2 regions of the Actinoplanes sp. NPDC049316 genome follow, and region 2 is predicted to be linked to the other one. Evidence: riboswitches for the same ligand, from Rfam matches in the RefSeq annotation. Region 2 holds a riboswitch; the other holds the start of a gene.

Region 1 (14,807 bases), on a different contig from region 2:
GGTCCACCTCGACCAGTCCCAGCGCGGTCCGGGCAGCGACTTCGAGGCCAACGGCAAGTACGACGACCCCGTCTACAACCCGGCGGTCAACACCGCTGCGGGCGACTTCTGGCCCGGCTTCTACGGGCGTACGAACGTGGGCTCGACGTCGTTCTCGTACAAGGCGGTGATGGACGGCCTGCGCGCCGGGCGGGTCTGGGTCGACCACGGCCGGCTCGTCAAGAGCCTCGACGCCCGGGTCCGGGTCGCGGGTGACCGCCGGCCCGCCACGGGTACGCCGCTCGGCGGCGTCCTGCAGGTGCGCCGCGGCACGGCCACCGACCTGACCCTCGAGATCGACCTGCAGGACGTGCCGAACTGGGCGCAGTTCATCCCGGTCCTCAAGCGCGTCGACGTGATCGTCGGCTCGGTGACCGGCCCGGTCGCGGACAAGGACTCGTTCACGGCCCCGGACACCCGGGTCGCCAAGTCGTTCGAGGTGTCGCCCGGCGCGAAGAAGCTGACGGTCACGTACCCGCTGGGCCGCCTCGACAAGCCGTTCTACCTGCGCCTGCGGGGCACGGACGGCAACCGTACGCAGCCCGGCCTGCTGGGCGCCGCGGTCGACCCGTACGGCCCGCAGCTGGACGTCGCCGGCGACGCCGACCCGTGGGGCGACCTCTGGTTCTACACCAACCCGATCTGGGTCCTGCCCCGGTGACCTCGCTGTCGCCGACCGGCTTCGACGGCCTGCCGGTCGTCGAGGCCGGCGGCCACCCGGACACGGCCGCCGCCGAACACTGGCTGGCGTCGCTCGACCCGCAGCCGGTGCTCGCCTGCACCCACCTGGTCCGCGAACCTCGCCCGCAGGTGACGTGCACGCTGATTTTCGCCGGCGAGCCCCCCGCGGACCTGCCGCGCGCCGAGGGGTCTCGTGACGGCGGCCGCGCGGTCGTCTTCCCCGGGGTGCAGCGGCTGACCGGCGAGCTGACGGTCGCCGACGTCCTGGCCGTCAGCGCGATCGACCGCGTCGAGATCCTCGGCGGCGGATCGGCGGATTCGTCGGCGGTGGTCCGGACGAACGACTTCGTGCGTCCGCAGTGGCGCGACGGCGCGCTGGTGCTGGTGACGATGCCGGCGGTGGGCGGCGTGCTCGTCCCGTTCGAGACCCGCAACCCCACCCCCTGCTGCGCCGCGCACTGAGGCACGATGACCGCATGACCGATCATGAGGAGCACCGCGTCGTCAGCGCCGGCCGGGAGGTCGCGGCCGCGGCGGCGGGCATTTTCGAGCTCATCGCGGATCCCGCGCAGCAGCCGCGGTGGGACGGCAACGACAACCTGGCCGAGGCGCCGGCCGGCCAGCGCGTCCACGCCGTCGGCGACGTCTTCGTCATGACCACGACGAACGGCAACGTCCGCGAGAACCACGTCGTCGAGTTCGAGGAGGGCCGGCGCATCGCGTGGAAGCCCGCCGAGCCGGGCAAGCCGGTGGTGGGGCACCTGTGGCGGTGGGAGCTCGAGGAGCTCGGGCCGGAGTTGACCCGGGTCACGCACACGTACGACTGGACCCACCTGACCGACGAGAAGCGCCTGCCCCGAGCCCGCGCAACGACGGCCGACAAGCTGCGGGCCTCCGTCGACCGCCTCGCCGCCCTCGCCGAGCGCCCCTGACGGCCGGTCGGGCTGTCAATCGATGGTGCCGGGCTCGGCCACCCAATACATCCGTCGCAGCTCCCCCACATACGGAACTCAAGAAGGTATACAAACAGTCGGGGTGGTCAGCCGAGGATCGGGTTGAAGAAGCCGGTCAGGACGCTCGTTGTCAGGGCCGCTGCCCCCAGCACCCCGGCACCCACCACCAGCGCGACGTCCGCACCCGTGAAGTGCTGTCTGCGGGCGTACGTGCGCGGCGTCGTGGAGTCGAAGCCGCGGGCGTCCATCGCCGTCGCGAGGCGGCCGCCGCGGCGAAGGGCGCCCACGAGCAGCGCGAACGCCGTCGACGTGAAGAGGCGCAGCTTCGCCAGCGGGTTGCGGCCCGCGTCGATGCCGCGGGCGCGGCGGGCCAGCGACAGCATCTGCCATTCCTCGGTGAGCAAGGGGATCAGGCGGAAGGCGGCCAGGGCGCCGATGGCGAAGCGGGCCGGGGCCTTGGCGTTCTGGACGAGGGCGTCGGCGAGGTCGGTGGGGTCGGTGGTGGCGAAGACGATGATGCCCGGCAGGGCCACCGCGAAGACGCGCAGGACGAGGCCGAGCGCGCCCGCGACCACGCCGGTGGTGATGTCGAAGGGGCCGACGGCGACCAAGTGGGCTCCCGTACGGTCCGCGGCGAACAGCACCATCGTCACGAGGATGCCCGCGGCGGCGAGGGTGAGCGGCCACGCGCGGCGGGCCAGGACGCCGTAGCGGACGCCGAAGAACGGCAGGACACCCAGCTCGACGGCCAGGGCGAGGGCCGGGGTGAGCGGGTCGAGGGTGGCGATCAGGGGCGCCGAGAACAGCAGCGCCGCGCCGAGCTTCGCGACCGGGTTGCGCCGGGCCAGCGGCGCCGCCGGGTCCGCGATCGGCTCCAGGACCAGTGTCACGGCCGCAACCGGGGCAGCGGCGGTGGTGCGGGGACGCCGAGGGGGTGGACCCGGTCGGCGAGCGAGGTCACGAACGCCTCGTCGTGGGTGACGGCGACGATGCCGTGGCCCTCGTCGCGCAGGGCGGCGAGCAGGGCCACCAGCTCGATCCACGTACGCCGGTCCTGCCCGAAGGTCGGTTCGTCGAGCACCAGCAGCCGGGGCGCCGTGGCCAGAGCCGTCGCCACGCTGAGCCGCCGCGCCTCCCCGCCGGAGAGCGTGTGCGGATTGGCCCCGGCCAGCGCCGTCAGCCGCAGCCGGGCGAGCAGGTCGTCCACGGTGGCCGACACCTGGGCGGGGGAACGGCCGAGGCGGCGTGGCCCGAGCGCCAGCTCGTCGGCGACGCGGCTGGTGACGAACTGGTGTTCCGGGCTCTGGAACACCGAGCCGATGCGGCTGGTGAGGTGCGCGGCTCGCCACTTGTGCGGCGGTCTCGCCTCGCCGAAGGCCTCGATGCGGCCGGCCGTGGGGGCCAGGAGGCCGCCGAGCAGCAGGGCCAGGGTGGACTTGCCGGCGCCGTTGGGGCCGGTCACCGCCAGGACCTCGCCGCCCCGGGCCGTCATGCTGACCTCGGTCAGCCGGTGCCGGAAGGCCGCGGCGTGTGCCCGTACCAGATCATCGCCCGGCGCCGCGACGGCCGGGTGCCGGGGCAGCGGATAGCCCGGCACCCAGACCCCCTGCTCGGCCAGCGACGGGCCGTGACCGGCGAAGACGACCTCGGGCGCGCCGTCGGCGGCGACGCCGCCGCCCGGCGCGAGCACCACGACCCGGTCGATCAGCGGGAGCGCCTCGGCGACGCGGTGCTCGACGACGATCAGCGTGCTGTCCCGGTCGTGGGCCCGCGCGATCGCCTCGCGGATCAGCTCCCCGCCGGCCGGGTCGAGGTTGGCGGTGGGCTCGTCGAGCAGCACCAGGCCGGGCCGCAGGGCCAGCACGCCGGCGAGCGCGAGGCGTTGCTGCTCGCCGCCGGAGAGCGCGGAGGTGCCGCGGGTGATCGGGTACGGGAACCCGACCCGGTCCAGCGCGTCGCTGACCCGCGGCCAGATCTCGCCCGCGGGCACGCCCCTGTTCTCCAGGCCGAACGCCACGTCGTCGCCGCTGCGGGCCATGACGAGCTGGGTCTGCGGGTCCTGGAAGAGCAGGCCGACGCCGTCGCGGGCCTTGCGCGGATCCAGCCCGTCGATCTCCACGGTGCCCTCGGCCTCGCCGGAGTCCTCGGGCAGCAGCCCGGCGAGCGCGGCGAGCAGGGTGCTCTTGCCGGCCCCGGAAGGTCCCAGCAGCAGCACCCGCTCGCCGTGCCGGATGCGCAGGTCGACGCCGCGGACCGCCCAGGACCGGCGCCCCGCGTGGCGCCAGCCGAAGTCCCGCAGCAAGACCTCCGCCATGGTCAGACCAGTGCCCGGTCCCGGCCCGCGGCGAACCTGTCGAGCACGCCCGTCGGCGCCAGCGCGCGGGTCAGCGCCCAGCTGCCGGCACCCGCCACGACCGTGCTGCTGACGATCGTGAGCAGGGCGTACGGGATCCGGTAGTCCCAGAGCGCGTAGCTGCCGTTCCACACGAAGAAGTCGAACAGCGCGGCGCTCAGCCCGGTGAGCGCCCCGGCGAGCAGCGCGGCCGGCAGCTTCCACGACCGGTAGAGCAGCATCGCGAAGGCGAGCTCGGCGCCGAGGCCCTGCACGAGGCCCTGCGGAATGACGACCGCGCCCCACTGCGCGCCCAGCAGCGCGGAGATGATCGCCGCGACCGTCTCGGTGTAGAGCGAGGCGCCGGGCTTGCGGATGATCAGGCCGGCGAGCACGGCCGGGATCAGCCAGACGCCGTAGAGCAGCGTCTGCGCCGGCGGGAAGAACGCGAACGCGCCGCCGGTCGCTCCCCAGAGCAGGTTCCAGGCCCAGAAGATGACGCCGAACGCCACGGCGATGATCGAGGCGATCACGATGTCGATCGTGCGCCAGCGGTACGGGTTGGTGTAGCCCTTCATGTATGCCTCCCAGCGGTACCGGGAGGAGACGCACGCCACGGCCGGGCTGAACCCGGACGCGGCGCGGCTGGAGAAGACCGAGCTCCCTGCGCTGGCATTACCCAGATCAGGTTCGAGGGTCTGCGGGCGGTGACCCGCACTCTCAGCGCTGTGCGCTCCCCTGTCGGATGAATCCTTTTCGCGACCTACCTTGACCCCCGCATGGCGGGGGCTATGTGCTGTGTCTCCACCGTCGCGAAGAGGATTCACTGCGGTGTGTTTCGATGACGCTAACACCGTACGGCCGTACGGGACAGCGTAGGAGGCGTCACATGGAGATCAAGGCCAGAGGGCTCACCTTCGACGTGTACGAGGGCGGCCCGGCCGACGGCGCCCCGGTGCTCCTGCTGCACGGCTTCCCGCAGGACCACCGCGAGTTCGACCTGATCCTGCCCCGGCTGCACGCGGCGGGGCTGCGCACGTACGCCCTGGATCAGCGCGGCTACTCGGCGGGCGCCCGGCCGGACGCGGTCGCCGACTACCGGCTGACCGAGCCCACGGCCGACGCGGTGGCGGTGCTCGACGCGCTCGGCGTGGAACGGGCGCACGTGATCGGCCACGACTGGGGCGCCCAGGTGGGCTGGCTGCTCGCCGCGCACCACCCGGACCGGGTCCGTACGCTCACCGCGGTCTCCGTGCCGCACCCGCGCGGGCTTGCCGTCTCGCTGCGCAACCAGCCGTCGCAGCGGCTGCGGTTCGCGTACATGAAGGTGTTCCAGTCGCGGTTCGCCGAGCGGCTGCTGCTCGCGCGCGGCGGCGAGGTGCTCAAGCGGATGATGCGCCCGATCGGGGCCCGCGCCGACCGGTACGCGGCCGCCATGGCCGAACCGGGCCGGCTCACCGGGGCGCTCAACTGGTACCGGGCGCTGTCCGGGCGGCAGCTCGCCGGCGTCGGCAAGATCACCGTGCCCACCACGTACGTCTGGAGCGACGGCGACCCGGTCGTCGGCCGGTCCGCGGCGCTGGCCACCAGCACGTGGGTCGAGGGGGACTATCGCCTGGTCGTGCTGCGCGGCGTCGGGCACTGGGTGCCGGAGGAGGCGCCGAACGCGCTGGCCGACGTGGCCCTGGCACGGATCGGCGTTTGACGTTACGGCCGGCCGGGAATCCGTGGCGCCACATGACGGTGAGGAGACGACCAGATGGCCGCCGAGAAGCGCCGGATGAAGAATGAGACCGAGAAGCAGCGCTGGGACCGCAATTTCGCCGATCTGCTGCAGGAGCTGCGGGTCGCTCAGACCGGCGTGCAGATCCTGTTCGCCTTCCTGCTGACGCTGCCGTTCAGCAGCGGCTTCCCCAAGGCGACGGAGTTCCAGCGGGACACGTACATCGTCGCGCTGGTCTCGACCGCCTTCGCGACCGCGCTGATCATCTCGCCGGTGGCGTTCCACCGGGCGCTGTTCCGGCAGGGCCGTAAGCCCGAACTGGTCCGGCACGCGCACCGGATGGCGACCGGTGGTCTCGCCTTCATGCTCATCGCCATGGTCAGCAGCGTCCTGCTCATCACCGACTACCTGCTCGAGACCTGGGTCGCCGTGCTGTTCACGGTCGTGACCGCGGTGTTCTTCCTGACGTTCTGGGTGGCCATCCCGATCGCCCGGCATCACTGGCTGGACGAGGACGTCGACGAGGAGAACGAGGACTTCGCGGAGGACGCCGCGGAGCCGAACGCGGAACCTACCGTTTCGTCGCGGGCCTGAGCCCGAGGTCGCGCAGCTCCAGCGCGGCCAGGGCCTCGACCGCCGCGGCGTCGCCGTTGCGCCAGGACTGGGCGATGTCGGGGCCGAGCGCGGCGAGCTCGTTCAGCGGCCGGCCGGCCAGCGCCCGCAACGCCAGCAGGTCACGGCCGGCCGGCTGGTCGCGTACCACGGCGGCCACGCCGGCCCGGCGCATCCAGCGCAGCCGCCGCGGCAGCCACAGGAACAGCACGAGCGACAGGGGCACGGCGACGGTCAGAAGCGCCATCGCGACCGCCATGTTGTCCACGACCTCCTGCTGCTGCCGGCCCGCCTCGGCGAGCTGCGACGCCGCCCCGGCCGCGCTGGTGAACGGGGCCGTCAGCTCGTCGCCCACCAGCGGCACGCGGCCGACCTTGCCACCGATGTCGCCGAGGTTGCCGGCGATCCCGGTGCCGGCCTCCTGCAGCTTCTGCCCGGGCACGCCGAGCTTCTCGACCATGTCGTTCACCCAGAACCCGGCTCGGATCCACGCGTAGACCCACAGGACCACGGCCAGGTCGGTCAGCAATTGGCGTACGGCGGTGGGCAGCCGGTCGGCGTACATCTTCACGCGCGCCAGCCTCCCACGGGAGGGCTAGGACTGCTGGGCCGCGCACTCCGGGCAGGTTCCGAAGATCTCCATGGTGTGCGAGACGTCGACGAAACCGTGCTTGCCGGCGACCCGCTGCGCCCACGTCTCCACGGCCGGGCCCTCCACCTCGACGGTGCGCCCGCACGAGCGGCAGACCAGGTGGTGGTGGTGTCCCTGGCTGCACCGCCGGTACAGGTGCTCGCCGCCGGGCGGGCGCATCACGTCGATCTCGCCGGCGTCGGCCAGCCCTTGCAGCGTGCGGTAGACCGTGGTCAGACCGACCCGCTCGCCCCGCTCGCGCAGGATCGCGTGCAGGTCCTGGGCGCTGTGGAAGCCCTCGCAGTCGGCGAGGAGGTCCCGGACCGCGGTGCGTTGCCGGGTGTTGCGGACAACGGTTCCCTCGTCCGTCACGATCCCTCCCTTGCGTGGCTGACGGCGTCGGCGACGATGTGCGCGACGTGTTCGTCCACGAGCGAGTATGCGATCTCGCGTCCACGCCGTGCACCCCGCACCACGCCGGCGCCGCGCAGCACCCGCAGGTGCTGCGAGACCAGCGGCTGCGGCGCACCCAGCTTCTCGACCAGTTCGTGCACGCACCGTTCGCCGCCGCCGAGCTCCGCCACGATCGCGACGCGGATCGGCGCCGACAGCGCGCGCAGCAGCTCGCCGGCCGCCTCGTACGCCTCGTAGCCGGTGGCGACGCCGTGCACCGGATCCGCGCTCATCGGGCGCCCGCCTCCTGCAGCACGACGTCGGGTGGTTCGCCGTTCTCGGCGGGGCGTTCGGCCGGGATGTGCCGGCGCAGCACCCGCCACGTCGCGCCACCGACGGTGACGGCGAGGAAGGCCGCGATCGCCAGGATGACGATGGTGGCGCCGGGTGCGGTGTCGGCCTCGCCGGCCACCCAGACCCCGGTCGCCGCGGCGGTCAGGCCGATGCCCATCGCCACCGCCATCGTGCTGCGGAATCCGCGGGTGATCTGCTGCGCCGCCGCCACCGGCACCACCATGAGGGCGCTGACGAGCAACAGGCCGACGGTGCGCATGGCGATCGTGACGGTCACGGCCGTCGTGGCGGCGATCACGAGATTGAGCGTACGCACGGGAAGCCCGGAGACGCGCGCGTACTCCTCGTCGTGGCAGACGGCGAACAGCGCCGGCCGCAGCGCGAGCATCGCGACGAGCACGGCGGCGCCCAGGATCGCGATGACCGTCAGGTCCTGCCGGGTCGTGGTGATCAGCGAGCCGAAGAGGTACTGCGTCAGGTTGGCGTTGGCGCTGTCGTGGGACAGTCCCACCAGGACCACACCGCCCGCGATGCCGCCGTAGAACAGCAGGGCCAGCGCGAGGTCGCCGGACGTACGGCCGCGTTCGCGCACCAGCTCGACGCCGACGGCCCCCACCACGGCGACGATGACCGCGGTGAGCACCGGCGACTGCTGCAGCAACAGCCCGACGCCCACACCGGTCAGCGCCACGTGCCCGATGCCGTCGCCGATCAGCGACAGCCGGCGCTGCACGAGGTAGATGCCCAGCGCGGGGGCGGCCAGCCCGATGACGAGCGCGCCGGCCAGGGCCCGCAGCATGAAGTCGTACTGAAAAAGACTCATGCCTTCGGTCCTGTCGTGGGCGGCGGGTGGGGCGGTCGGATGGTCATGACTAGTTCGCCGGCATTCTGTCCGTGGGGGCCACGCAGATCCTGGGCTGTTCCGGCGTCGCGTGCGGGTGGACGTGGTCGTGGTGAGGGCCGGCGTGATGCCCGGCCGGCTGGGGGACCGCACCCTCGTACGCGATCAGCCCGTGGTGCACGACGACGGCCCGGTCGATCAGCGGCTCCAGCGGGCCCAGCTCGTGCGCGACGAGCAGCACGGTGCCGCCGCGCTCGACGAAGCCGGCCAGCGCCTTCGCGAAGGCCTCCTGGCTGGCCACGTCCACCCCGGCGGTCGGCTCGTCCAGGACCAGCAGGTCGGGGCGGCCGGCCAGGGCGCGGGCGATGAGCGTGCGCTGCTGCTGGCCGCCGGAGAGCGTGCTGACCGGGTCGTCGATGCGCTCCAGCAGACCCACGTCGTCCAGCGCGGCGCGGACGGCCGCGCGGTCGGCGGCGCCCGGGAACCGGAAGATGCCGCGGCGGGCGAGCCGGCCCGAGGACACGACCTCGCCGACCGTGGCGGGCACCCCGCTGCCGGCGCCCATGCGCTGCGGCACGTACCCGACGCGGGCCCACTCGCGGAAGCGGCGCTGCGGGGTGCCGAAGAGCTCGATCTCGCCGTCGGCGAGCGGGACCAGGCCCAGGATCGCACGGATCAACGTGGACTTGCCGGACCCGTTCGCGCCCAGCACGGCGACGACCTGACCGGCGCCGACCTTCAGCGAGACGTCACGCAGGACCGTGCGGCCGCCGTACGCGACGGCGGCGTGGCGTACCGAGACGACGCTCATGACGTGCACCCCAGGGCAGTGGTGAGCGCGGCGAGATTGGCGCGCATGACGGTGAAGTAGTCGGCGCCGGGCTCGGTCACGCCCTCGATCGGGTCCAGGACCGCCGTCCGCGCGCCGACCTCCCGCGCGATGGTCTCGGCGACCTTCGGGCTGACCAGGGTCTCGAAGAAGATCGTGGTGGTTCCCGTGGCTCTCGCCTCCTCGGCGACGTGGGCGAGGCGCCGCGGGGACGGCTCCGCCTCGGGGGAGATGCCGGTGATGCCCACCTCGGTGAGCCCGTACCGGTCGGCGAGGTAGCGGAAGGCGGCGTGGCTGGTCACGAGCTCGCGCCGGGCGCAGGTGGTGAGGGCCTTCGCGTACTCGCCGTCCAGCGCGGTCAGCTCGGTGCGCAACGTCCCGGCCCGGCTCGCGTACGCGTCCGCGTGCGCGGGATCGGCCTGCGCGAGCCGCTCGGCCAGCGCGCCGGCGATCGTGGCGTAGCGGGCCGGGTCGAGCCACACGTGCGGGTCGGCGCCCTCGCCCGCCTCGGCGTGCTCCTCCTGGCCGGGCTCGTGCTCGTGCTCCTCGGACGGGAGCAGCCGCACCACGGCCCCGGCGTCGAATGCGCGGTCCCGCGCCTCGAGATCGACCGCCTGGTCCACGGCCGGCTGGAAACCCTTCAGGTACACCACGAGCCCGGCGGTGCTGACCTTGCCCACCTGGCGCGGGCTGAGCTCCACGTCGTGCGGCTCCGCGCCGGGCTTGGTCAGCTGGATGACGCGGACGGCGTCGCCGCCGACCCGCTCGGCGAGGAACTGCAGGGGGTAGAAGGCCGTGACCACGTCGAGGCGGCCGTCGCTGAACCCGCTCGGGCGCTCGGCGCATCCCGCCGTCGCGCCGAGCAGCAGGGCTGCGGCGGTCGCGGCGAGAGCCCGGCGGGGGAGCATGACACCACAATGCGCCGAGTTGGTAATGATTGTCAAAAGCGCATACGTCAGAGCGCCTTGGCCAGCGCCGCCGCGAACAGCAGGGTCAGCAGGATCAGCCGTACGGTCCGCAGCGCCGGCGTCTGCACCGGCCACGTCGTGAAGGTCAGCGCCGTCAGGGCCGCACCGAGCAGGAACAACAACGCGGCGCCGACGATGCCGGGCAGGAACAGGCCCGCGACGAACACCACCAGCGCGGCGATGAAGGCCGTCGTCGGGTTCACGGCGGCCAGGCGGCGCAGCAGGTTGCCGGGCGGGGACGGGGTCACGTCGGGCTCCTCGGGGATGCGTACGCTCACGTCATGCTGGTGCTGAACCGCTTCGTCGTCCCGCCGGACACGCAGGACCCGTTCGTCGAACGGGCGCACGCCGCCCTGACCGCCCTGGCGGCGAGCGCCGGTTACCTCTCCGGCCGCCTGACCCGCGCGCTGGACGACCCCGCCTACTGGACCCTCGTCACCGAGTGGGAGTCCGTCGGAGCCTACCGCCGGGCGCTCGGCGGATTCGACGTCAAGGTCCACGCCACCCCGCTGCTGTCGGAGTCGCTCGACGAGCCGTCGGCCTTCGAGACCCTGGCGAGCGCCGCGCCCGGCGCCGGGGTCGAGGCCCGGGCCAGCGACCGGGCCGCCGAGCCCTGGCGCTGAGCCGTACGCTTGATCGCATGACCACCCTGGGTGCGCCCCCGCCGCCGGGCCCCGCCGGCCCGCCACCGCAGCAGGGGCCGTCTCCTGAGCCGGCGCCGCCGCAGGGTCCCGGCGTGTTCCCGCCGTTCCCCGCGCCGCCGGTCGAGGGCCGCGGCCGCCGCGTCGGGCTCGGGCTCGGCCTCGGCGCCGGGGTGCTCGTGCTCGTCCTCGGCGGCGGGCTGGCCGCGGTCATCGGGCTCACCACGGTCGCCACCCGGGCCCTCAACGAGCAGGCCGACGTGGTCGTCAGCGACTACCTCGACGCGGTGCGCGACAAGCGCTACACCGAGGCGTACGACATGTTGTGCCAGCAGACGAAGGACACCGAGACCGAGGCGGAGTTCACCAGCCAGGTCTCCGCCGAGAAGCCGATCGCGACGTTCGACGTGGGTGACGTCGAGCTCACGCAGATGTCGGCCCCGGTCGACGTCACGTACACCGACGGCTCCAGCGCCGAGCTCCGGGCGTACCTCGCGCAGAACCGCCGGACGGGCGGTTTCGAGGTGTGCCGCGTCGAGGAGTAATCTCCTGATTTTGTCCGCATCCCTTTAGTCCCCGCCGACAACCAGCCGGCGTAGGAGGAACATGCCCGTCGACCGTATCGACGCCGTCGTCAGCCTGGCCAAGCGCCGCGGCCTCGTCTTCCCCTCCAGCGAGATCTACGGAGGCACCCGCTCGGCGTGGGACTACGGCCCGCTCGGCGTGGAGCTCAAGGAGAACGTCCGCCGCCAGTGGTGGCGCACCATGGTGCAGCAGCGCGACGACATCGTCGGCCTCGACTCCGCCGTCATCCTGGCCCGCGACGTGTGGGCGGCCTCCGGGCACCTCGACGCGTTCGTCGACCCGCTGACCGAGTGCCAGTCCTGCCACAAGCGCTTCCGGGCCGACCACCTCGAGGAGGCGTACGAGGCCAAGCACGGCTCGGCCCCCGCCTCGCTGAGCGAGCTCAACTGCCCCAACTGCGGCAACAAGGGGACGTTCACCGAGCCCAAGATGTTCAACGGGCTGATGAAGACGTACCTCGGCCCCACCGAGAGCGCGGAGGGCCTGCACTACCTGCGGCCCGAGACCGCCCAGGGCATCTTCGTCAACTACAACAACGTGGCGACCGCCGCGCGCAAGAAGCCGCCGTTCGGCATCGCGCAGGTCGGCAAGTCGTTCCGCAACGAGATCACCCCGGGCAACTTCATCTTCCGTACGCGCGAGTTCGAGCAGATGGAGATGGAGTTCTTCGTCGAGCCCGGCACCGACGAGACGTGGCACGAGTACTGGCTCGAGCAGCGCTGGAACTGGTACCGCGACCTCGGCCTCGCGGAGAACAACCTGCGCTTCTTCGAGCACCCCAAGGAGAAGCTCTCGCACTACTCGAAGCGCACGGTCGACATCGAGTACAGGTTCCGCTTCGGCGGCACCGAGTTCGCCGAGCTCGAGGGCATCGCCAACCGCACCGACTTCGACCTGAGCACGCACTCCAAGCACTCCGGCGTCGACCTGTCCTTCTTCGACCAGGAGAAGCAGGAGCGCTGGGTGCCGTACGTCATCGAGCCGGCGGCCGGCCTGACCCGCGCGGTGCTGGCGTTCCTGCTCGAGGCGTACGACGAGGACGAGGCCCCCAACACCAAGGGCGGCGTCGACAAGCGGACGGTCATGCGCTTCGACCCCCGCCTGGCCCCGATCAAGGTCGCGGTCCTGCCGCTCTCGCGCAACCCGGAGCTCTCGCCGAAGGCGCGCGGCCTCGCCGACACGCTCCGCAAGCGCTGGATGGTCGAGTTCGACGACTCGCAGGCGATCGGCCGCCGCTACCGCCGCCAGGACGAGATCGGCACGCCGTTCTGCGTGACGGTCGACTTCGACACGCTCACCGACGACGCGGTGACCGTCCGGGACCGCGACACGATGAAGCAGGAGCGGGTCGGCCTCGACGCGATTGAGGACTACCTAATCAAGCGCCTGCCGGGTTGCTAGAACGCTTGTAGCCAGTGGCGGGTGGTCGTCCAGCCTTCGAGGCGGCGGCCGCCCGCCGCTGTCGTTCCGTCGGCGGCGAAGCGGCCACCCCCGGCGACGTGGCGCAGGCCGGCGAGCGCCGGGGTGAGCCGGTCGCGCACGGCGGGCCGGGCGGCGGTGAGGATCGCCTCGAAGTCGTCCAGGACCGGTCCGGGGTCGGTCGCCCCGGGCACGGCCAGGTAGAAGATCACGTTGCGCCACGCGTACGCGATGTCCTTGATCATCGGCAGCGGGCGCGGGTCGCCGGGCAGCCGGGCGGTGAGCCGGCACCCGGCCTCGAAGGCCCGGCGGGCGAGCGTCGCCCAGTCGCCGGCGGGGGTGACACCCGCGCGCACCAGCGTGGCCAGGTTGTGCGTGGTGAGGATCTGGCCCTGCTCGATGAGCATGCCGCCCGCCGCGACGGTGAACGTGTGCCGCCAGGCCCCCGTCCGCGAACGGCACAGCCACTCGAAATCGGCGTCGGGCGCGGCGACCGCGGCGTAGTCGATGTCGTAGTAGCGGGCGTACAGACTTCCCTCGAGCAGCTCGCCCGCCAGCCGGGCCGCACGCAGGAACTTGGGCGAGAAGGTGCCCATGAAGATGTCCGCGGCGAGCTCCTCCACCCACGGCAGCCCCGCACCGGCCTCCCGGCTCAGCGCGGCGAGCTCGCGGACCAGCGGGTTGGGCAGCAGCGTGCCGGGGAAGCCGTCGATCGCCAGCTCACCCAGCCGGCGCAGGGTGGCGTGGGCGTCGCGACGGGTGTCGTCGCCGGCCTCCCGGTACGGGCGCACGGCCGCCACCCACGGCAGCTCGGTGAGCCGCACCTGGCTTTCCAGGTTCCGCAGCAACAGGGACCGGCGGTTGCGGAACGCGCGGTACGTCGCCGCCATCAACGCCCGCAAAGCCGGATCCCGGTACGCGGCAGCGCTCGTCTCGGCGGCGATCTGCGGCACCAGCTCGGCGAGCACCTCGGCGGATGGGACCACGCCGGCCTCGATCAGCTCGGGGATCCGCCCGGCCCGCGCCCGCCGGATCACGCCGCGGATCGACGGGGGGATCGGCGTACCGGCCGGTACCGCGTACACCTCGGCCTCCGCCTCCCGCACCGGGACGCAGAGCGCCTCCACGTCCCGTACGCCCCGGCCGGGGTCGAGCGTCGCGAGGCGGCCCACCACCACCCGCGCGAGCAGGTGGTGGGCGGGTATGCGAGCCTCCCGCGCCTGCCGCTCCCGCAGTGCCGCGTGCTCCGGCGAACCGGGCACGCCCCGCCGGGCCAGCATCGAGCCGGCGACGTGACGCAGCAGCCCGAGCGCCTTCGGGGGCAGCTTCCTGTCCGCGACGGCCTGCTCGGCCGCCGCTCGCAGGACGGCCAGGTTCTCCTTCGGCCGACGGTGCTTGCCGCAGCGGGTGTGCGCGGCCGCGAGCTGCTCGTAGCGCCCCAGCAGACCCCGGGCCCGGTCCCGCCAGCCGGGCGGGAACACCGCGGCCACGGTCCCGTCGGCGTCGCGGGTCTCCAGCCACAGCGTCAGGAACTCGTCGGCGAGCGGATTCCACACGGTCAGCGCCTCGCGCATCGCCGCCACCCGGGGGTTCTCCCGGCGGCCGGCCAGCGCGGCGCTGACCTGCCCGGCGTCGGCGCGCCAGACGAGCTGCGGGTCCGGCCCGCCCGCCGGGTCCGGCACCGGGGTGAAGCACAGGCGGTCGGCGTACGGGCCCATCTCGTCGACCAGGGCGAGGGCCGCCGCCCGGTCACCAGCCCGCAGCAGCCACGCCACCGTCAGCAGCGCGGCCTGTTCCGGCAGCTCG
Region 2 (14,807 bases):
AGGCGATGGTCCGCAGCCTGGTGGGGGCGATGCTGACCGTGGGCGACGGGCGGCGGGACCCGGGCTGGCCGGCGAAGCTGCTGACCCTGCGGGAGCGGTCGAGCGAGGTCACGGTGGCGCCGGCGCACGGGCTGACGCTCGTGGCCGTCGGCTATCCCGCAGAGAGCGAGTACGCCCAGCGCGCCGACGCGACGCGCCGTCTGCGCGCCTGATCCGCCGCCTGTCCGTGCTGCGCGCCTGGCGGCCGGGACGTCAGGACTTCGCGGCGCGCCTGGCGATGACCTGGCCGGCGAGGTGGCGTTCGATCAGGTCGGTGGTGATGCGGGCCGCGTACGGGTCGTCGTCGGCCACCAGGGCGCCGTCCGGGCGGGAGATCACGCAGTAGAGCAGGTAGTGGCCACGGGCGTGCCAGTTGACCTGGGCCAGCGGGGGCGCCGGTGAGCCCGCGCCGGCCGGGATCAGCGAGGCGAAGGTGCCCGTACCGGCCTCGACGAGGATCCCGGCCCGGTCGCTGGCCCGCGTCGCCGCGGCCTCGTCCGCCAGGTTGAAGACTCCCGCGGTGACCTGGTAGCCGCCGTACGGGGCGGTGAGGCGGCCGCGGACGAGCTGGGAGCAGCCGTTCTCGGCGAGGACGGCTCCGAGGTCCCCGGTGGCGCCCAGCCCGCAGTCCTCCTCCGCCTGGGTCGACGTCACCTCGTACGGTGCCCCGCCGGCCGGGGTGATCCGGGTGCCGGGGAAGACCTCCGTACCGGTCAGCGGGGCGGCGTCGAGCTGCCGGGAGCTGATCGATGCCGGCGCCGCGATCGCCGCGGAGGTGTCGCCGACCGGGCCGCGCTGCTCCTCGGCGATCACGAAGAAGATGCTCAGCACGATGATCGACAGAACGATGAGCGCGCCCAGACCGCTCAGGAGGACGTGCATGGCCTCGCCGGGCTCCTGAGGGCCGTGCCGGAGAGTGCGTGAGCGCGCCGGCCGGCCGGGACGCACCGTCGCGGGCCGTGCCAGGGTCCCGCCCGCGGTTCGGAGGACGGCCTCGAGGCGTTGCGTGAGGTGGGCGGAGGCGGCCTGCAGCGTGGATTCGACGGGCCGCAGGAACGCCTGGACACCCACGGAGGCTCGGCGGCGCGCGGCGCGGCGGTGCGGGGTCGCCTGGTGCGAGACGGGCTGAGGCGTTCCGGCCGTGCGGCGGCGCTGGGCGGGGATCGACGCGCGGCGGTGCTGCGCGGGCGGCGTACGGGTGAGGCCCGGCATGAGCGACGTGGGCCTCGCGAGGGTGGCGAGTCCGCTTCCCTGGTTCGCACGGTGGGCGGAGCGGGGCTGAGGGGCGCGGAACATGCAGCCTACGGTAGGAGCGCACCCGAATCGATGGACGCACACTTTGTGCGGCACCCCGGTGCGCCACCGCTCGTTGTGCGGCGACCCGGTGCGGGTCGCTCGAGGGTCCGGCGGGACACTGGCAGGGTGACTGCGGACCATTACTTCACTGCCGAGCCGGCGACTCCGGAGAGCCGGGGGCGCATCGAGTTCACCGCGGCGGGGCGGGCGTACGACCTGGTGGTGGCGCGCGGGGTGTTCTCGGCCGGTCGGCTCGATCCCGGCACCGCCGTCCTGCTGCGCAAGGCCGACCTGCCGGGCGCCGCGACGACGGGGAACCTGCTCGACGTCGGCTGCGGGTACGGCCCGATCACGTGTGTGCTCGCCGGCGAGGCGCCGGGCGCGACCGTTTACGCGATCGACGTCAACGCCCGGGCCCGCGACCTGACCGTGGAGAACGCCGCCGCGCTCGGGCTGGCGGACCGGGTCCGGGTGTCCGCCCCCGACGAGGTGCCCGCGGACGTGACGTTCGACGAGATCTGGAGCAACCCGCCCACGCACGTCGGCAAGGCGGAGCTGCACGCGCTGATGCAGCGGTGGCTGGAACGGCTCGCGCCGGACGGGGTGGCGTGGGTGGTCATCAACCGCAACCTCGGCGGCGACTCGCTGCACGGGTGGCTGACCTCGCTCGGCTGGGACGTGGCCCGGGTGGCGAGCCAGCGCGGCTTCCGGGTGCTGCGGATCACCCGCGGTGCCGCCGGAAAAACCGACTGACCTGCGTCGTCTCCTCGGGGAGGATGGCCGCGTGGGTTACGTGGATGTCTCCGGGGTCGCGTTCGTGCTGCCGGACGGGCGAGAGCTGTTCTCCGATGTCTCCTTCCGAGTGGGTGAGGGCGCGAAGGTGGCGCTCGTCGGCCCCAACGGCGCGGGGAAGACGACCCTGTTGCGGATGGTCGCCGGGGATCTGGCCGTACCCGCCGGGACTGTCGCGCGGTCCGGCGGGCTGGGGGTCATGCGGCAGTTCATCGGGATGATCGGCGATGACCGTACCCTCGAAGATCTTGCCTTGTCCCTGGTCGCGCCCGCGTTGCGGGCCGCGGCGGACGCGGTCGCCGGCGCCGACGCCGCGTTGCGGGCCGACCCGGATTCGGAGAAGGCGCAGATGCGGTTCGCCGGCGCGCTGGCCGGATGGGGCGAGGCCGGCGGCTATGACGCCGAAGTGCTGTTCGACACCGTGGCCGTGGCCATCCTGGACAAGCCGTGGGACGAGGTGAAGCACCGGCCGGTGCGCACGCTCTCCGGCGGGCAGCAGAAGCGGTTCGCGCTCGACCTGCTGCTGCGCGGCGGCGACGAGGTGCTGCTGCTCGACGAGCCGGACAACTTCCTCGACGTGCCCGGCAAGCGGTGGCTGGAGGCGCGGCTGCGGGAGTCGCCGAAGTCGGTCCTGTACGTGTCGCACGACCGGGAGCTGCTGGCCCAGACCGCCACCCGGGTCGTGGCCGTGGAGGGTGGCAGCGCGTGGACCCATCCGGGCGGGTTCGCCTCCTGGCACGAGGCCCGGTCCGACCGCCACGAACGGCTGCTCGAGCTGCGGCGGCGGTGGGACGAGGAGCACGTGAAGCTGAAGGAGCTCGTGCTGACCTTGAAGCAGAAGGCGACGTACAACGACGGGATGGCGTCGCGCTATCACGCCGCCCAGACGCGGTTGCGCAAGTTCGAGGAGGCCGGGCCGCCGCCGCTGCCTCCGAAGGAACAGTCGCTGCGGATGGATCTGCGCGGCGGGCGTACGGGAAAACGGGCCGTGGTGTGCACGGGCCTGGAGCTGGAGGACCTGACCTTTCCGTTCGACCTGGAGATCTGGTACGGCGACCGGGTCGCGGTCCTCGGCGCGAACGGCACCGGCAAGTCGCACTTCCTGCGGCTGCTCGCGGCCGGCGGCACCGCGCCGGACGTCGAGAACAAGCCGGTGGACGGGGCTCCGCTGGCGCACGTCGCGCACAACGGCACGGCCAAGCTGGGCGCCCGGGTCCGGCCCGGGCACTTCTCGCAGACGCACGACCGGCCGGAGCTGGTCGACCGTACGCTCGTCGAGATCCTGTGGCGCGGCGACGACCACCGGGCCGGGCGGGACCGGGCCGGTGCGATGAAGGCGCTCAACCGGTACGAGCTCGCGGCGCAGGGAGATCAGCTCTTCGGCACGCTGTCCGGTGGGCAGCAGGCGCGGTTCCTGGTGCTGCTGCTCGAGTTGTCGGGTGCCACCGTGCTGCTGCTCGACGAGCCGACCGACAACCTCGATCTCGCTTCGGCGGAGGCGCTGGAGGAGGGGCTGAAGGCCTTCGAGGGCACGGTGATCGCGGTCACCCACGACCGCTGGTTCACGCGGGGATTCGATCGGTTCGTGCTCTTCCAGGGTGACGGCGAGGTCGTGGAGACGCCCGAGCCGGTGTGGGACGTGCGCTGAGGGGGTTTACGCGGACCGCGGCGCGGCGTTAGTGTCGGCGGCGGAACCAACCCCACGGGAGTCCGGTGCACCGGGCTGAGAGGGGGGCTGTCGCGGCCCCCGACCGTCGAACCTGATCCGGGTCATGCCGGCGCAGGGAGGAGCGCGTTGTGGACCCTGCTTTCCCGTGTCTGCACCTCATCACCGATGCCCGTCCCGGCCGTGACGCCGTCGCCGTCGTCACCGCGGCCGTGGCCGCCGCACGCGGTCTCGGCTCGGCCGGCCGGCTGGCGGTCCAGGTCCGCGTCGAGGACGACGTCACCGATCGGGCCGCGTACGAGCTGGCGGCGGCGGTCGTCGGCCTGTGCCGTCCGGCCGGGGTGTTGTGCCTGGTCAACGACAGGCTGGACGTGGCGCTCGCGGTCGGGGCGGACGGCGGCCACGTCGGCGCGGACGACCTTCCGGTGGCCGCGGCGCGCCGCGTGCTCGGCCCGGCGGCGGTGCTCGGTGGGACGTGCCGCGACGAGGCGGCCGCCCGGGCGGCGGTCGCGGACGGGGCCTCGTACCTCGGTGTGGGCCCGGCTTTCCTGACCGTGACCAAATCCGGGCTGCCCGCGCCGCTCGGGGTGGCCAGGATCGGTTCGGTCGCGGCTTCGGTGCCCGGCGTGCCGGTGGTGGCCATCGGCGGCGTGACCGCGCAGAACGCTCCCGAGCTGCGCCGCGCCGGGGCTGCCGCGGTCGCCGTCGTCGGCGCGGTCGCCGACGCGGCGGATCCCGGTGAGGCGACCGGGCGGCTGCTGAAGGCGCTGTCGTGAGCCACGTGACCGTGGTCGGCGGGGGCATCATCGGGCTCTCCGTCGCATGGCGACTCGTCCAGCGTGGACGGTCCGTGACCGTGATGGACAGCGGTGGCGACGAGGGCGCCTGGTACGCCGCCGCCGGGATGCTCGCTCCGGCCGGGGAGACCGCGTTCGGCCAGGATCCACTGCAGGAACTGCTGCTCGAATCGGCGCGGCGGTGGCCGTCCTTCGCCGCGGAGCTGGAGCGGGAGACGGGCCACGACCTGTGCTACAACGCCACCGGGGCGGTGGATGTGGCGCTGACCGGCGACGACCTCGCCGAGGCCCGGCGGATGTGGGCTTTCCGAGAGCAGCGGGAGCTCAAGATGCGCCGCCTGCCGCCGAGCGACCTGCGCGAGCTGGAGCCGGCCCTCTCGCCGCGGGTGCGTGGTGGGGCGCACGTGCCCGACGACCACCAGGTGGATCCGCGGCGCGTGGTCGCCGCGCTGCGGGCCGCCCTCGCAGACGCGGTGACGACGAGCCGGATGACGTCGCTTCCCGGCGGCACCACCGTCGTGGCCGCCGGACTGGGTACCGCCGGGCTGACCGGGTTGCCCGTACGGCCGGTGAAGGGTCTCGTGCTGCGGCTGCGCGGGGAGCCGGGCGTCCTGCGGCACATCGTGAACGGGTACGTCGACGGACGGCACGTGTATCTCGTGCCGCGACCGGACGGCGAGGTGGTCGTCGGCGCGACCCAGGAGGAGCGGGCCGACTTCACGGTGACCGCCGGGTCCGTGCTGGAGCTGCTGCGCTCGGCCGTCGACCTGGTTCCCGAGCTGGCCGAGTTCGAGCTCACCGAGACCGTGGTCCGGCACCGGCCGTCCACACCGGACAATGCGCCGCTGCTCGGGCGCTGGACCGGGGACGTCGTCGTGGCCGCGGGCCACCACCGCAACGGGGTGCTGCTGGCGCCCGTCACCGCCGATCTCATCGCCGACCTGGTCGAGGGCCGGGTCGATCCGTTGCTCGCAGCGTTCAGCCCCGGGAGGTTCGCGTGAGGGTCACTGTGAACGGCGCCGGCCGTACGGTCGAGGCCGGCAGCACCGTCGAGCGGCTCGTCGCCGCCGTCACCGAGGCGCGGCGCGGCGTCGCGGTCGCCGTGAACGGCGAGGTCGTGCCCCGGTCGGCCTGGCCCGGCGCCCGGCTGTCCGAGGGCGACCGGGTCGAGGTGCTGACCGCGGCGCAGGGTGGCTGACATGGCGGACCTCTTCGGGGAGTCCCGGCTGATCCTCGGCACCGGCGGGGCGGAGAGCCTCGCCGCGCTCGAGGCGGCGATCGTGGCGTCCGGCACCGAGATGGTCACCGTCGCGCTGCGCCGGATCGACGCGGCCGGGCCGGGCCTGCTGCCGATGCTCGACCGGCTGGGCATGCGCGTGCTACCGAACACGGCCGGGTGCTACACCGCCGCGGACGCCGTCAAAGCCGCGAAGCTGGCCCGGGACGCGTTCGAGACCGACCTCGTCAAACTCGAGGTCATCGGCGACGAGCGGACCCTGCTGCCGGACGGCGTGGAGCTGTTGCGGGCGGCGGAGCGGCTGGTCGACGACGGGTTCCGGGTGCTGCCGTACACCAGCGACGATCCGATCCTCGCCCGGCGGCTGGCCGACGCCGGGTGCACGGCGGTGATGCCGGCGGGCGCACCGATCGGGTCGGGGCTGGGCATCAGCAACCCGCACCACATCCGGCTGATCCGCGACAGCGTCGACGTGCCGGTGATCCTCGACGCCGGCATCGGCACGGCCTCGGACGCTGCCCTCGCGATGGAGCTCGGGTGCGACGGCGTGCTGATCGCCTCGGCCGTGACCCGTGCCGAGGACCCCGCGCGAATGGCCGCTGCCATGCGGCACGCCGTGGAAGCCGGGCGGCTCGCGGCCGGTGCGGGCCGCATCCCGAAGCGCTATCACGCTCTTGCGTCCACTTCGGACGAGGGGATGCCGGCATGGTGATCCCGTCCGGCGTCGTCGTGCTCACCGATCGCGGACTCGCGGCGGGGCCGCTCGTCGAGGTGGTCCGGGCCGCGGTCCGCGGCGGCGCGTCGTGGGTCGTCCTGCGCGAGAAGGATCTTTCGTACGCGGACAGATACGCCCTCGCCTCAGAAGTGAGGACCGTCGTGCCGCCCGGACGATTGATCATCGCGGGCCCGGATCCGCTGGGTGGCAGCGCCGTGCATCTGTCTGCTGTGGATAACCGGCCCGACGGCGTGGAGCTGGTGGGACGATCGTGGCACGGATTCGAGGAGCTGTCCGATGAGGACTATGTGACGGTGTCGCCCGTCTACGCCAGCCGGTCGAAGCCCGGATACGGCCCGGCGCTGGGTTCGTCCGGGGCGGCGTGGCTGGCGGGGGAGCGGACGTGGCTTGCGCTCGGCGGCGTCGATTCGGCGTCGCGGGTTCGCGAGTGTCTTGATGCCGGAGCGGCGGGGGTGGCGGTGATGGGTGCGGTGATGCGGGCCGACGATCCGGAGAAGGTCACGCGGGAACTGGTCGAGGCGGTGACCACGTGACGCCCGTCGTGGTGCTGACGATCGCGGGGTCGGATTCGGGGGGCGGCGCCGGGATTCAGGCGGATCTCAAGACGTTCGCGGCGCTGGGGGCGTACGGGGTTTCGGTCATCACGGCGGTGACGGCTCAGAACACCCGGGGGGTCACCGCGATCCACTCGATTCCGGCGGAGATCGTGGCGGCTCAGCTCGACGCGGTGCTGTCGGACTTCGAGGTGGCGGCCGTCAAGGTGGGCATGGTGGGGGATCCGGCGGTCGCGGAGGTGATCGCCGCGCGGGCCGCGGAACTGCCGAACCTGGTGGTGGATCCGGTGCTCGTCGCCACCAGTGGCAGCCGGTTGTCCGGTGTTGCTTCTGTCTCGCCGCTGATCCCGTACCCGAGGGTTCTGACGCCGAACCGGCACGAAGCCGGCGCCCTCACCGGTGGCCGGGTCGAGACGGCCGAGGAGATGGCCCGGGCGGCGGCCGACCTGGCCGCGCGCGGGCCCGAGGCGGTCGTGGTGACCGGCAGCGAGCTCGCCGTCGACCTGCTGCACACCGCGGGGCGCAGCGAGACGCTGCGCGGTGAACCCGTTCCGACCGCCAACAATCACGGATCCGGCTGCACGTTCTCGTCCGCGATCGCGGCGCGGCTCGCCCTGGGTGACGACGTCGCGGCCGCGGTGCGGGCGGCCAAGTCCTACGTCGCGCGGGCGCTGGCCGGCGGCCGCGACTGGAAGCTCGGGGCGGGACCCGGGCCGCTGCACCACTTCGCCTGAGGGCTCTTGCTTCGCAGGCCGTGATCCCTCGCGGCCTTGTCACGCCCGGTTCATCACGATTGGGGAGGAAACATGAGGCGCAAGGTGTACGTCGAGGGCTCGCGTCCGGACCTGCGGGTGCCGTTCGCCGAGGTCGAGCTGACCGGGGACAACCCGCCGGTCCGGCTCTACGACACGTCCGGACCCGGCAGCGATCCCGAGGTGGGGCTGCCGCCGCTGCGCGGGCCGTGGATCGCGTCCCGGGGCGACGTCGCGCCGGTCGCGGGCGGGGGTACGCCGCTCGCCGGGTCGCGTCCGACCCAGCTCGCCTACGCGCGGGCCGGGATCGTCACCGACGAGATGGAGTTCGTGGCGATCCGCGAGGGCGTCGACGCGTCCGTGGTCCGCGAGGAGATCGCGGCCGGTCGCGCGGTGCTGCCGGCCAACGTCAACCACCCGGAGAGCGAGCCGATGATCATCGGGTCGCGGTTCCTGGTCAAGGTCAACGCCAACATCGGTACGTCCGCGGTCACGTCCTCGATCGCGGAAGAGGTCGACAAGCTCACCTGGGCCACCCGATGGGGCGCGGACACGGTCATGGACCTCTCCACCGGCAAGCGCATCCACGAGACGCGCGAGGCGATCATCCGCAACTCGCCCGTCCCGATCGGCACCGTGCCGATCTACCAGGCGCTCGAGAAGGTCGACGGTGACCCGGTCAAGCTCTCCTGGGAGGTCTTCCGCGAGACCGTGATCGAGCAGGCCGAGCAGGGCGTCGACTACATGACCGTGCACGCCGGGGTGCTGCTGCCGTACGTGCCGCTGGCCGTCGACCGGGTCACCGGCATCGTGTCGCGCGGCGGCTCGATCATGGCGGCCTGGTGCCTCGCGCATCACCGGGAGAACTTCCTCTACGAGAACTTCGCCGAGCTGTGCGAGATCCTCGCCCGGTACGACGTGACGTTCTCGCTGGGCGACGGGCTGCGCCCCGGATCCATCGCGGACGCCAACGACGAGGCGCAGTTCGCCGAGCTGCGCACACTGGGCGAGCTCACGCACGTCGCGTGGGAACACGGCGTCCAGGTGATGATCGAAGGGCCCGGGCACGTGCCCATGCACAAGATCAAGGAGAACGTCGACCTGCAGCAGGAGCTGTGCTCGGGTGCGCCGTTCTACACGCTCGGGCCGCTGACCACCGACATCGCGCCGGCGTACGACCACATCACCTCGGCCATCGGCGCGGCGATGATCGGCATGTTCGGCACCGCGATGCTCTGCTACGTCACGCCCAAGGAGCACCTCGGGCTGCCGGATCGCGACGACGTGAAGGCCGGCGTGATCGCGTACAAGATCGCCGCCCACGCCGCGGACCTGGCCAAGGGGCACCCGGGCGCGCAGGCCTGGGACGACGCGCTGTCGAAGGCCCGGTTCGAGTTCCGCTGGGAGGACCAGTTCAACCTGGCGCTGGACCCGGACACCGCGCGGGCGTACCACGACGCGACGCTGCCCGCGGCGCCGGCCAAGACGGCGCACTTCTGCTCGATGTGCGGGCCGAAGTTCTGCTCGATGAAGATCACGCAGGAGCTGAAGGAGTACGCCGCGCAGGGGATGAAGGACAAGAGCGACGAGTTCCTGAACGCGGGCGGTCGGGTGTATCTGCCGGTCACGACCGCTTGACGTGCTCGTCGCCCGGCTGCCTCTCGCGGCGGCCGGGCGGCGGGCCGGATCTCTCAGAGCTTGTAGAAGTTGACGTAGTGGTCCGGGGTGAACCAGGTCTCCTTCGTGGACCGGTTCACCACGATCCGGTACGCGTCCCGGGCCGCGCCGCGCGACCGCGGGTAGACGTCGTACTCGTTGTAGGTGGCGTTCGTCGGCAGCTGGCGCTCGCGGTTCTGGAACGTGCCGCCGGTGTAGTTGTACTGGCCGTAGGGCCACGTGTACCAGCCGGAACCCGTCGGCCAGCCCAGCTGACTCCAGCCCGACCGGGCCGTACGCGCGTCGGTGCAGCGCGACATCGTGCAGCTGGAGTAGACCGAGGCCTCGGCGGCGGCCGTGTGCTCCGGCGCGACCACGGCCGGCGCGACGAGCGTGCCACCGGTGAGCGCGAAGACGATCGCGACCGCCGAGAGCAGGCGGCGCAGGGGGGACGGGCGGGGTGCCGGTGTGTCGACGGACATGCGGACTCCGTAGCGTCGGGGCCCGTCGTACCGCGGGCCGTGCGCTCATCGTCCGGCGATCGGGAGCGTGACGGTACCTCCGTGACGGATCATTCCATCGGCGTTCGACTATGCGTTGGCCGGGGCTTGCTGGGCTTTCGCTTGATTTTCCGGCCGATCTCGCGCATGGGCCGGCGTCCGTAGCCTCCGCTCGGGGCTTCGGCCGTGCTTCGGCTCGGCAGGGCTCTGTCCCGGCCCGGTTGGGTCGGTCGGGGCCTTGTTCCTCCACGGCCGGGCTGGTCGGGCCGTGTTCCTGCGTGGCCGGGTTGGTCAGGGCCTTGCTCCCCTGCGGCCGGGCTGGTCAGGGCTTTTGTCCCGGGCGCGGCTGCGGGTTACTTGCCGAGGCCGCTCACCCAGTCCACGTAGTCCTCGTCCTTGCGGCGGCGCAGGCCGAAGCGGTTGCGGCCGCCGCCCGCCGGTGGGCCGTCCGGGGCGGGGGCCTGCTGCGGGACGTCCGCGTGCTTCGGCGCCGGGGTGACGGGCAGCGGCGGCGTCACCGGCTGCGGCTGGGGCAGCGGCGCGCTGACCATGGTGGGTTCCGGGGTGAGGGGCTCCGAGGCGCGGCCCCGGGCGAACGGGCGGAGGCTGCGGCCCAGGCGGCCGGGGACCGGGCGGGGTTGCTCCGCGGTCGGCGCCGGGAGGGCTTCCGGGGGGATGGGGCGGGTTGCGGGCTCCGGGACGTACGGCTTCGGTGCGGCGGTGGGGGTCTCCGTGCCGGCCTGGGCGTTGCCGCCGGCGCCCGGGTTGTCCTTGCCGCGGGCGAAGGCGTCGAAGGGGGCCGGTTCCGGGGTGGCGTACTCACCGAGGGGGACGCTGTGGCCCGCCGGGGCGGGGGAGGTCGGACGACGGGTGGGGAACTCGCCGGTGCGGCCGGTGAACGCGTCGGCCGCGCTGGAGCGGCGAGCGGTGGGACGTTTCGGTTGCGGCGTACCCGTGGTGTCGAAGACCGCGGTGTCCGACGTGCGCAGCTGAGGGTCGGTCGTCGGTTCGGCCGGCGCGGGCGCGGCGGCGGCCGGAGGGCGAGGGGGCGTGGCGGCCGGCGAGGGGGTCGGCGTGGCGGCGGTGGCCGGTGGGCGGGCAGGGGCGGCGGCGGGGGGTGGGGACGTCGGCGCGGCCGCGGCGGCGATGGCCGATGCCGGCTGCTCGACCCGCTTGGGCAGCGGGGGGCGGTCGTCGGTGGGTCCGTCGCCGGCGTCGTCCTGCTCGTCCGAGGCGGGGGAGCGGCGCAGGACCGCCGCCAGGACCGATCCCAGGACTCCGGCGCCGGTCGCCGTCATCGCCGCCCAGTACGGCACGACCTGGTAGCGGGCGTCGCCCGAGCCCGGGCCGGCGATCAGGTAGGCGATCGTGAGCAGCGCCGGGCCCGGCATGCCGGCCAGCGCGATGGTCAGCGTCGGCAGGTCGCGCCGGCGGGCGGTCCAGCCGAGGATCGCGCCGAGCAGCAGGGCGAGCGCCGGCATGGTGGCCAGGGCCGTCCGCTGGGTCACCGCGGGGGTGAGGAAGCTCGCGTCGAAGACCCCGAGGCGTACGGCGGGGAGCGGCTTGCCCGGCGCCAGCGACGGCGACACGGACACGACAGCCACCAGCCAGATCGCCGCGCCCGTGGTGATCAGACTCCATCGGGCCACGGCCTGTGCCACGGCGCCCCAGGCGGCGAAGATGCCGACCAGCGCGCCCAGGCCGGAGCAGATGGCGATGACCACGACCGGGTTCACGCCGGCCACCTGCGCGGTGCGGGCCGGTTGCATGGTGAGCGGTACGACGACGGCCGCGCCGACCGCCGCCGCGAACGCCAGCGCGATCTCGGTGCCCACCCCGGCGCGGGACTCCGTCGACCAGCGGCGCAGCAGGTGCACGCCGGCGAGCGCCCCGGCGACCGCGGCCACCATCGGGATCCAGGCCGCCCAGGCGAGCTGTGCGGTCCACTGATCACGCGCCGTCACGTCGAGGACCCGGGTCAGGCGCACGATGCCGAGGCCGTACGCCAGCCCGAGCTGGCTCGCCCCCGCCAGCGCGCCCACGCCGAGAGTGGCGAACAGCAGCTTGGCCCACGTCCGAAATGCCATGGCGGGCACGTTACGGAATGGTCCGGGCCGCCCGCCAGTCGGAAGCCAGCTTCTTAAGGCTTGCCAAAATTCCGATTAGGCGGACTTCAGTTCGATGATCCTGCCGATATACACAGTGTCACCGGCATTGGTCAGCATGTGAGTCTGGCCCGGCTCCCGGAAGACGATGCTGCCGGTCTCCTCCACCACGTCGATCCGGTCGCCGTCGACGGTGTGGATGACGTTCTTCGCGCCCTGGACGGCGACCACGACGTACGGCAGGCCGTGGTGGTGCAGCGGCTGGGACTCGCCCGGATTCAGCGAGATGTGCCAGACGCGCACCTTGTCGTTCTCGAGCATGATCTCCTGCCCGACGGGTCCCAGCTCCTGGTCGGTCACAGCTCTCCTACCTGTGGCAGGACCCGTTCGGCTATCAGGTCCACGTGGTCGAGGTCGGACATGTCGATGAGCCGCAGGTGCACCCGGGTGGCGCCGGCCTGCGCCATCTCGCCGATCCGCTGCACGAGCGCGTCGGGGGAGCCCTCCACCGGGTCCTCCGGCGGCAGGGCGCTCGGCACGTGCAGGGGCGCGGCGCGGCGGCGGGCCTCCTCGTCCGTGCGGCCCAGGGCCACCACGACGCCCGCCGACAGGATCAGCGGGCGGTCCGCGGGGCGCTCGTACGTCTCGCAGGCCCGGCGTACCCGATCGAAGGCCGCGGTGGTCTCGGCGACCGTCTTGAACGGCATGTTGAACTCGTCCGCGAAGCGGGCGGCCAGCTCCGGCGTCCGCTTCGGTCCCCGGCCGCCCACGATCACCGGCGGGCCGGGACGCTGGACCGGCTTGGGCAGCGCGGGCGCGTCGAGCAGCCGGTAGTGCTTGCCGTCGAAGGAGAACGTCTCGCCGTCCGGCGTGGCCCACAGCCCGGTCACGATCGCGAGCTGCTCGGCCATCCGGTCGAAGCGCTCGCCCAGCGGCGGGAACGGGATGCCGTACGAGGTGTGCTCGCGCTCCAGCCAGCCCGCGCCCATACCCAGCTCGATGCGGCCTCCGCTCATCGCGTCCACCTGGGCCACCATGATCGCGAGCGGGCCGGGCAGCCGGAACGTCGCCGAGTTGACCAGCGTGCCGAGCCGGATCCGGGACGTCTCGCGGGCCAGGCCGGCCAGGGTGAGCCAGGCGTCGGTGGGACCGGGCAGCCCCGGGTCGGCACCCATCGACTGGTAGTGGTCGGCGCGGAAGAAGCCGTCGAAGCCGGCGTCCTCCGCGTGCCGCGCGAACCGGAGCTGGTCGTCGTACGTGGCGCCGCGGTGCGGCTCGGTGAACAGGCTGACGCGCATGCGGATGTCCTAAGCCATGAGCAGTTCGTGCAGTTCGGCGCTGCACCGGGCGACATCCTCGAGGTGCGCGCCCCGGCCCAGCGTGCGCGGCCGGGGGATCTTGACGTCGAGCACCTCGCGGATCCGGCCCGGGCGGGGGCTGAGCACCACGACCCGGTCGGCCAGCAGCACCGCCTCGTCAATCGAATGGGTGACGAAGACAATGGTCGTGTTCAGCTCCATGTGCACCCGCTGCAGCTCGCCCGACAGCTCCTCGCGGGTGAGGGCGTCCAGCGCGGAGAACGGCTCGTCCATGAGCATCACGCGCGGATTGGCGATCAATGACCGGCACAGCGCGACCCGCTGCTGCATGCCGCCGGAGAGCTCGTGCGGGAGCCGCTTCTCGAAGCCGGCCAGTCCCGACATGGCCAGCAGCTCGTGCGCGCGCTCGCGGTGGGCGGCCTTGCGCCAGCCGAAGATCTGAACCGGCAGCAGCACGTTGTCGAGGACCGTGCGCCACGGCAGCAGCGCCGGCTTCTGGAACATCATCGCTATGTCACGCCGGGGTTTCGTCACCCGATCGCCGGAAACCCGGACCTCGCCGGAGGTCGCCGGGAGCAGGCCGGCGATCATGCGAAGCAATGTGGACTTTCCGCAGCCCGAGCGGCCGAGCACCGCGACGAACTCGCCCTCGGCGACGTCCAATTCGATCTCGCGGAGCGCCTCGACAGTGCCGGAGCGTCCGGCGAACGTCCGCGAAACGCCGCTGAGCCGGATCATCTGCGTTGTGCTCCCGATGGAGTCGGATCGATGCGCTGCCACTGTAGCCGTCCGATGGCGTGCGTCGAGGAGCAGCCTGTCCACAAGGGCTCCTGAGCCATACCTGTCATCGATGATCGGCTTCGGGTCCCCTACGCTAACGCCGCGAGTTCGAAACAACACCACGCGGCGTCACGGCACCCTCCGCCGGCGGCGCCGACCGCCTCAACACCCCCTCGGTTGGGAAGGAATCCGGTGCACAGAAGGACATTCACCCGTACGCTCGTGGCCGCAGCGCTGGCCACGACGCTCGCCGCCGCAGCCGGTTGCAGCGACGACGCGGACGACAAGAGCCCCTCCGGTGGTTCGCAGGCGCTGGAGAAGGTCACCTACCTGACGTCTTTCGGCAACTTCGGCCGGGACAGTTACGCATACGTGGCGAAGGAGAAGGGCTACTTCAAGGACGCCGGCTTCGACGTCGACATCAAGCCCGGCAACGGTTCCGGCGAGAACGTCAAGTCCATCGTCGGTGGTCAGGCCCAGTTCACGCCGATCGACCTCACGGGCGGCCTGCTCGCCGCGGGTGGCGCCGGCGGCGCGCCCAAGCTGACCGGCTTCACCGCGGTCGCGGCGATCCAGCA

The links. A riboswitch is a leader RNA that binds a small molecule or an ion and turns the genes downstream of it on or off. The one in region 2 is predicted to bind thiamine pyrophosphate.
Region 1: linked by a shared signal. The riboswitch ahead of AB0K03_RS27390 (ECF transporter S component) and the one ahead of thiE (thiamine phosphate synthase) in region 2 are both predicted to bind thiamine pyrophosphate.

The regions. Positions count from the first base shown of each region.
Region 1 covers NZ_JBFAQM010000021.1:13,747-28,553, reverse strand. The annotation lists gene AB0K03_RS27415 (histidinol-phosphatase) at 1-700, shown strand, start outside; gene AB0K03_RS27410 (hypothetical protein) at 697-1,182, shown strand; gene AB0K03_RS27405 (SRPBCC family protein) at 1,197-1,652, shown strand; gene AB0K03_RS27400 (energy-coupling factor transporter transmembrane component T) at 1,760-2,563, opposite strand; gene AB0K03_RS27395 (ABC transporter ATP-binding protein) at 2,560-3,987, opposite strand; gene AB0K03_RS27390 (ECF transporter S component) at 3,990-4,583, opposite strand; TPP riboswitch at 4,649-4,755, opposite strand; gene AB0K03_RS27385 (alpha/beta hydrolase) at 4,895-5,710, shown strand; gene AB0K03_RS27380 (DUF6328 family protein) at 5,786-6,322, shown strand; gene AB0K03_RS27375 (hypothetical protein) at 6,300-6,905, opposite strand; gene AB0K03_RS27370 (Fur family transcriptional regulator) at 6,936-7,343, opposite strand; gene AB0K03_RS27365 (metalloregulator ArsR/SmtB family transcription factor) at 7,340-7,657, opposite strand; gene AB0K03_RS27360 (metal ABC transporter permease) at 7,654-8,541, opposite strand; gene AB0K03_RS27355 (metal ABC transporter ATP-binding protein) at 8,591-9,370, opposite strand; gene AB0K03_RS27350 (metal ABC transporter substrate-binding protein) at 9,367-10,296, opposite strand; gene AB0K03_RS27345 (DUF6703 family protein) at 10,344-10,604, opposite strand; gene AB0K03_RS27340 (antibiotic biosynthesis monooxygenase) at 10,638-10,979, shown strand; gene AB0K03_RS27335 (hypothetical protein) at 10,997-11,542, shown strand; gene AB0K03_RS27330 (glycine--tRNA ligase) at 11,604-12,983, shown strand; gene AB0K03_RS27325 (hypothetical protein) at 12,980-14,807, opposite strand, start outside.
Region 2 covers NZ_JBFAQM010000014.1:32,893-47,699, reverse strand. The annotation lists gene truA (tRNA pseudouridine(38-40) synthase TruA) at 1-212, shown strand, start outside; gene AB0K03_RS21675 (hypothetical protein) at 253-1,335, opposite strand; gene AB0K03_RS21670 (methyltransferase) at 1,462-2,088, shown strand; gene AB0K03_RS21665 (ATP-binding cassette domain-containing protein) at 2,120-3,775, shown strand; TPP riboswitch at 3,820-3,931, shown strand; gene thiE (thiamine phosphate synthase) at 3,925-4,569, shown strand; gene thiO (glycine oxidase ThiO) at 4,566-5,591, shown strand; gene thiS (sulfur carrier protein ThiS) at 5,588-5,788, shown strand; gene AB0K03_RS21645 (thiazole synthase) at 5,790-6,539, shown strand; gene AB0K03_RS21640 (thiamine phosphate synthase) at 6,533-7,096, shown strand; gene thiD (bifunctional hydroxymethylpyrimidine kinase/phosphomethylpyrimidine kinase) at 7,093-7,851, shown strand; gene thiC (phosphomethylpyrimidine synthase ThiC) at 7,924-9,507, shown strand; gene AB0K03_RS21625 (ribonuclease domain-containing protein) at 9,561-10,007, opposite strand; gene AB0K03_RS21620 (hypothetical protein) at 10,379-12,112, opposite strand; gene AB0K03_RS21615 (cupin) at 12,188-12,490, opposite strand; gene AB0K03_RS21610 (LLM class F420-dependent oxidoreductase) at 12,487-13,428, opposite strand; gene AB0K03_RS21605 (ABC transporter ATP-binding protein) at 13,438-14,187, opposite strand; gene AB0K03_RS21600 (ABC transporter substrate-binding protein) at 14,464-14,807, shown strand, end outside.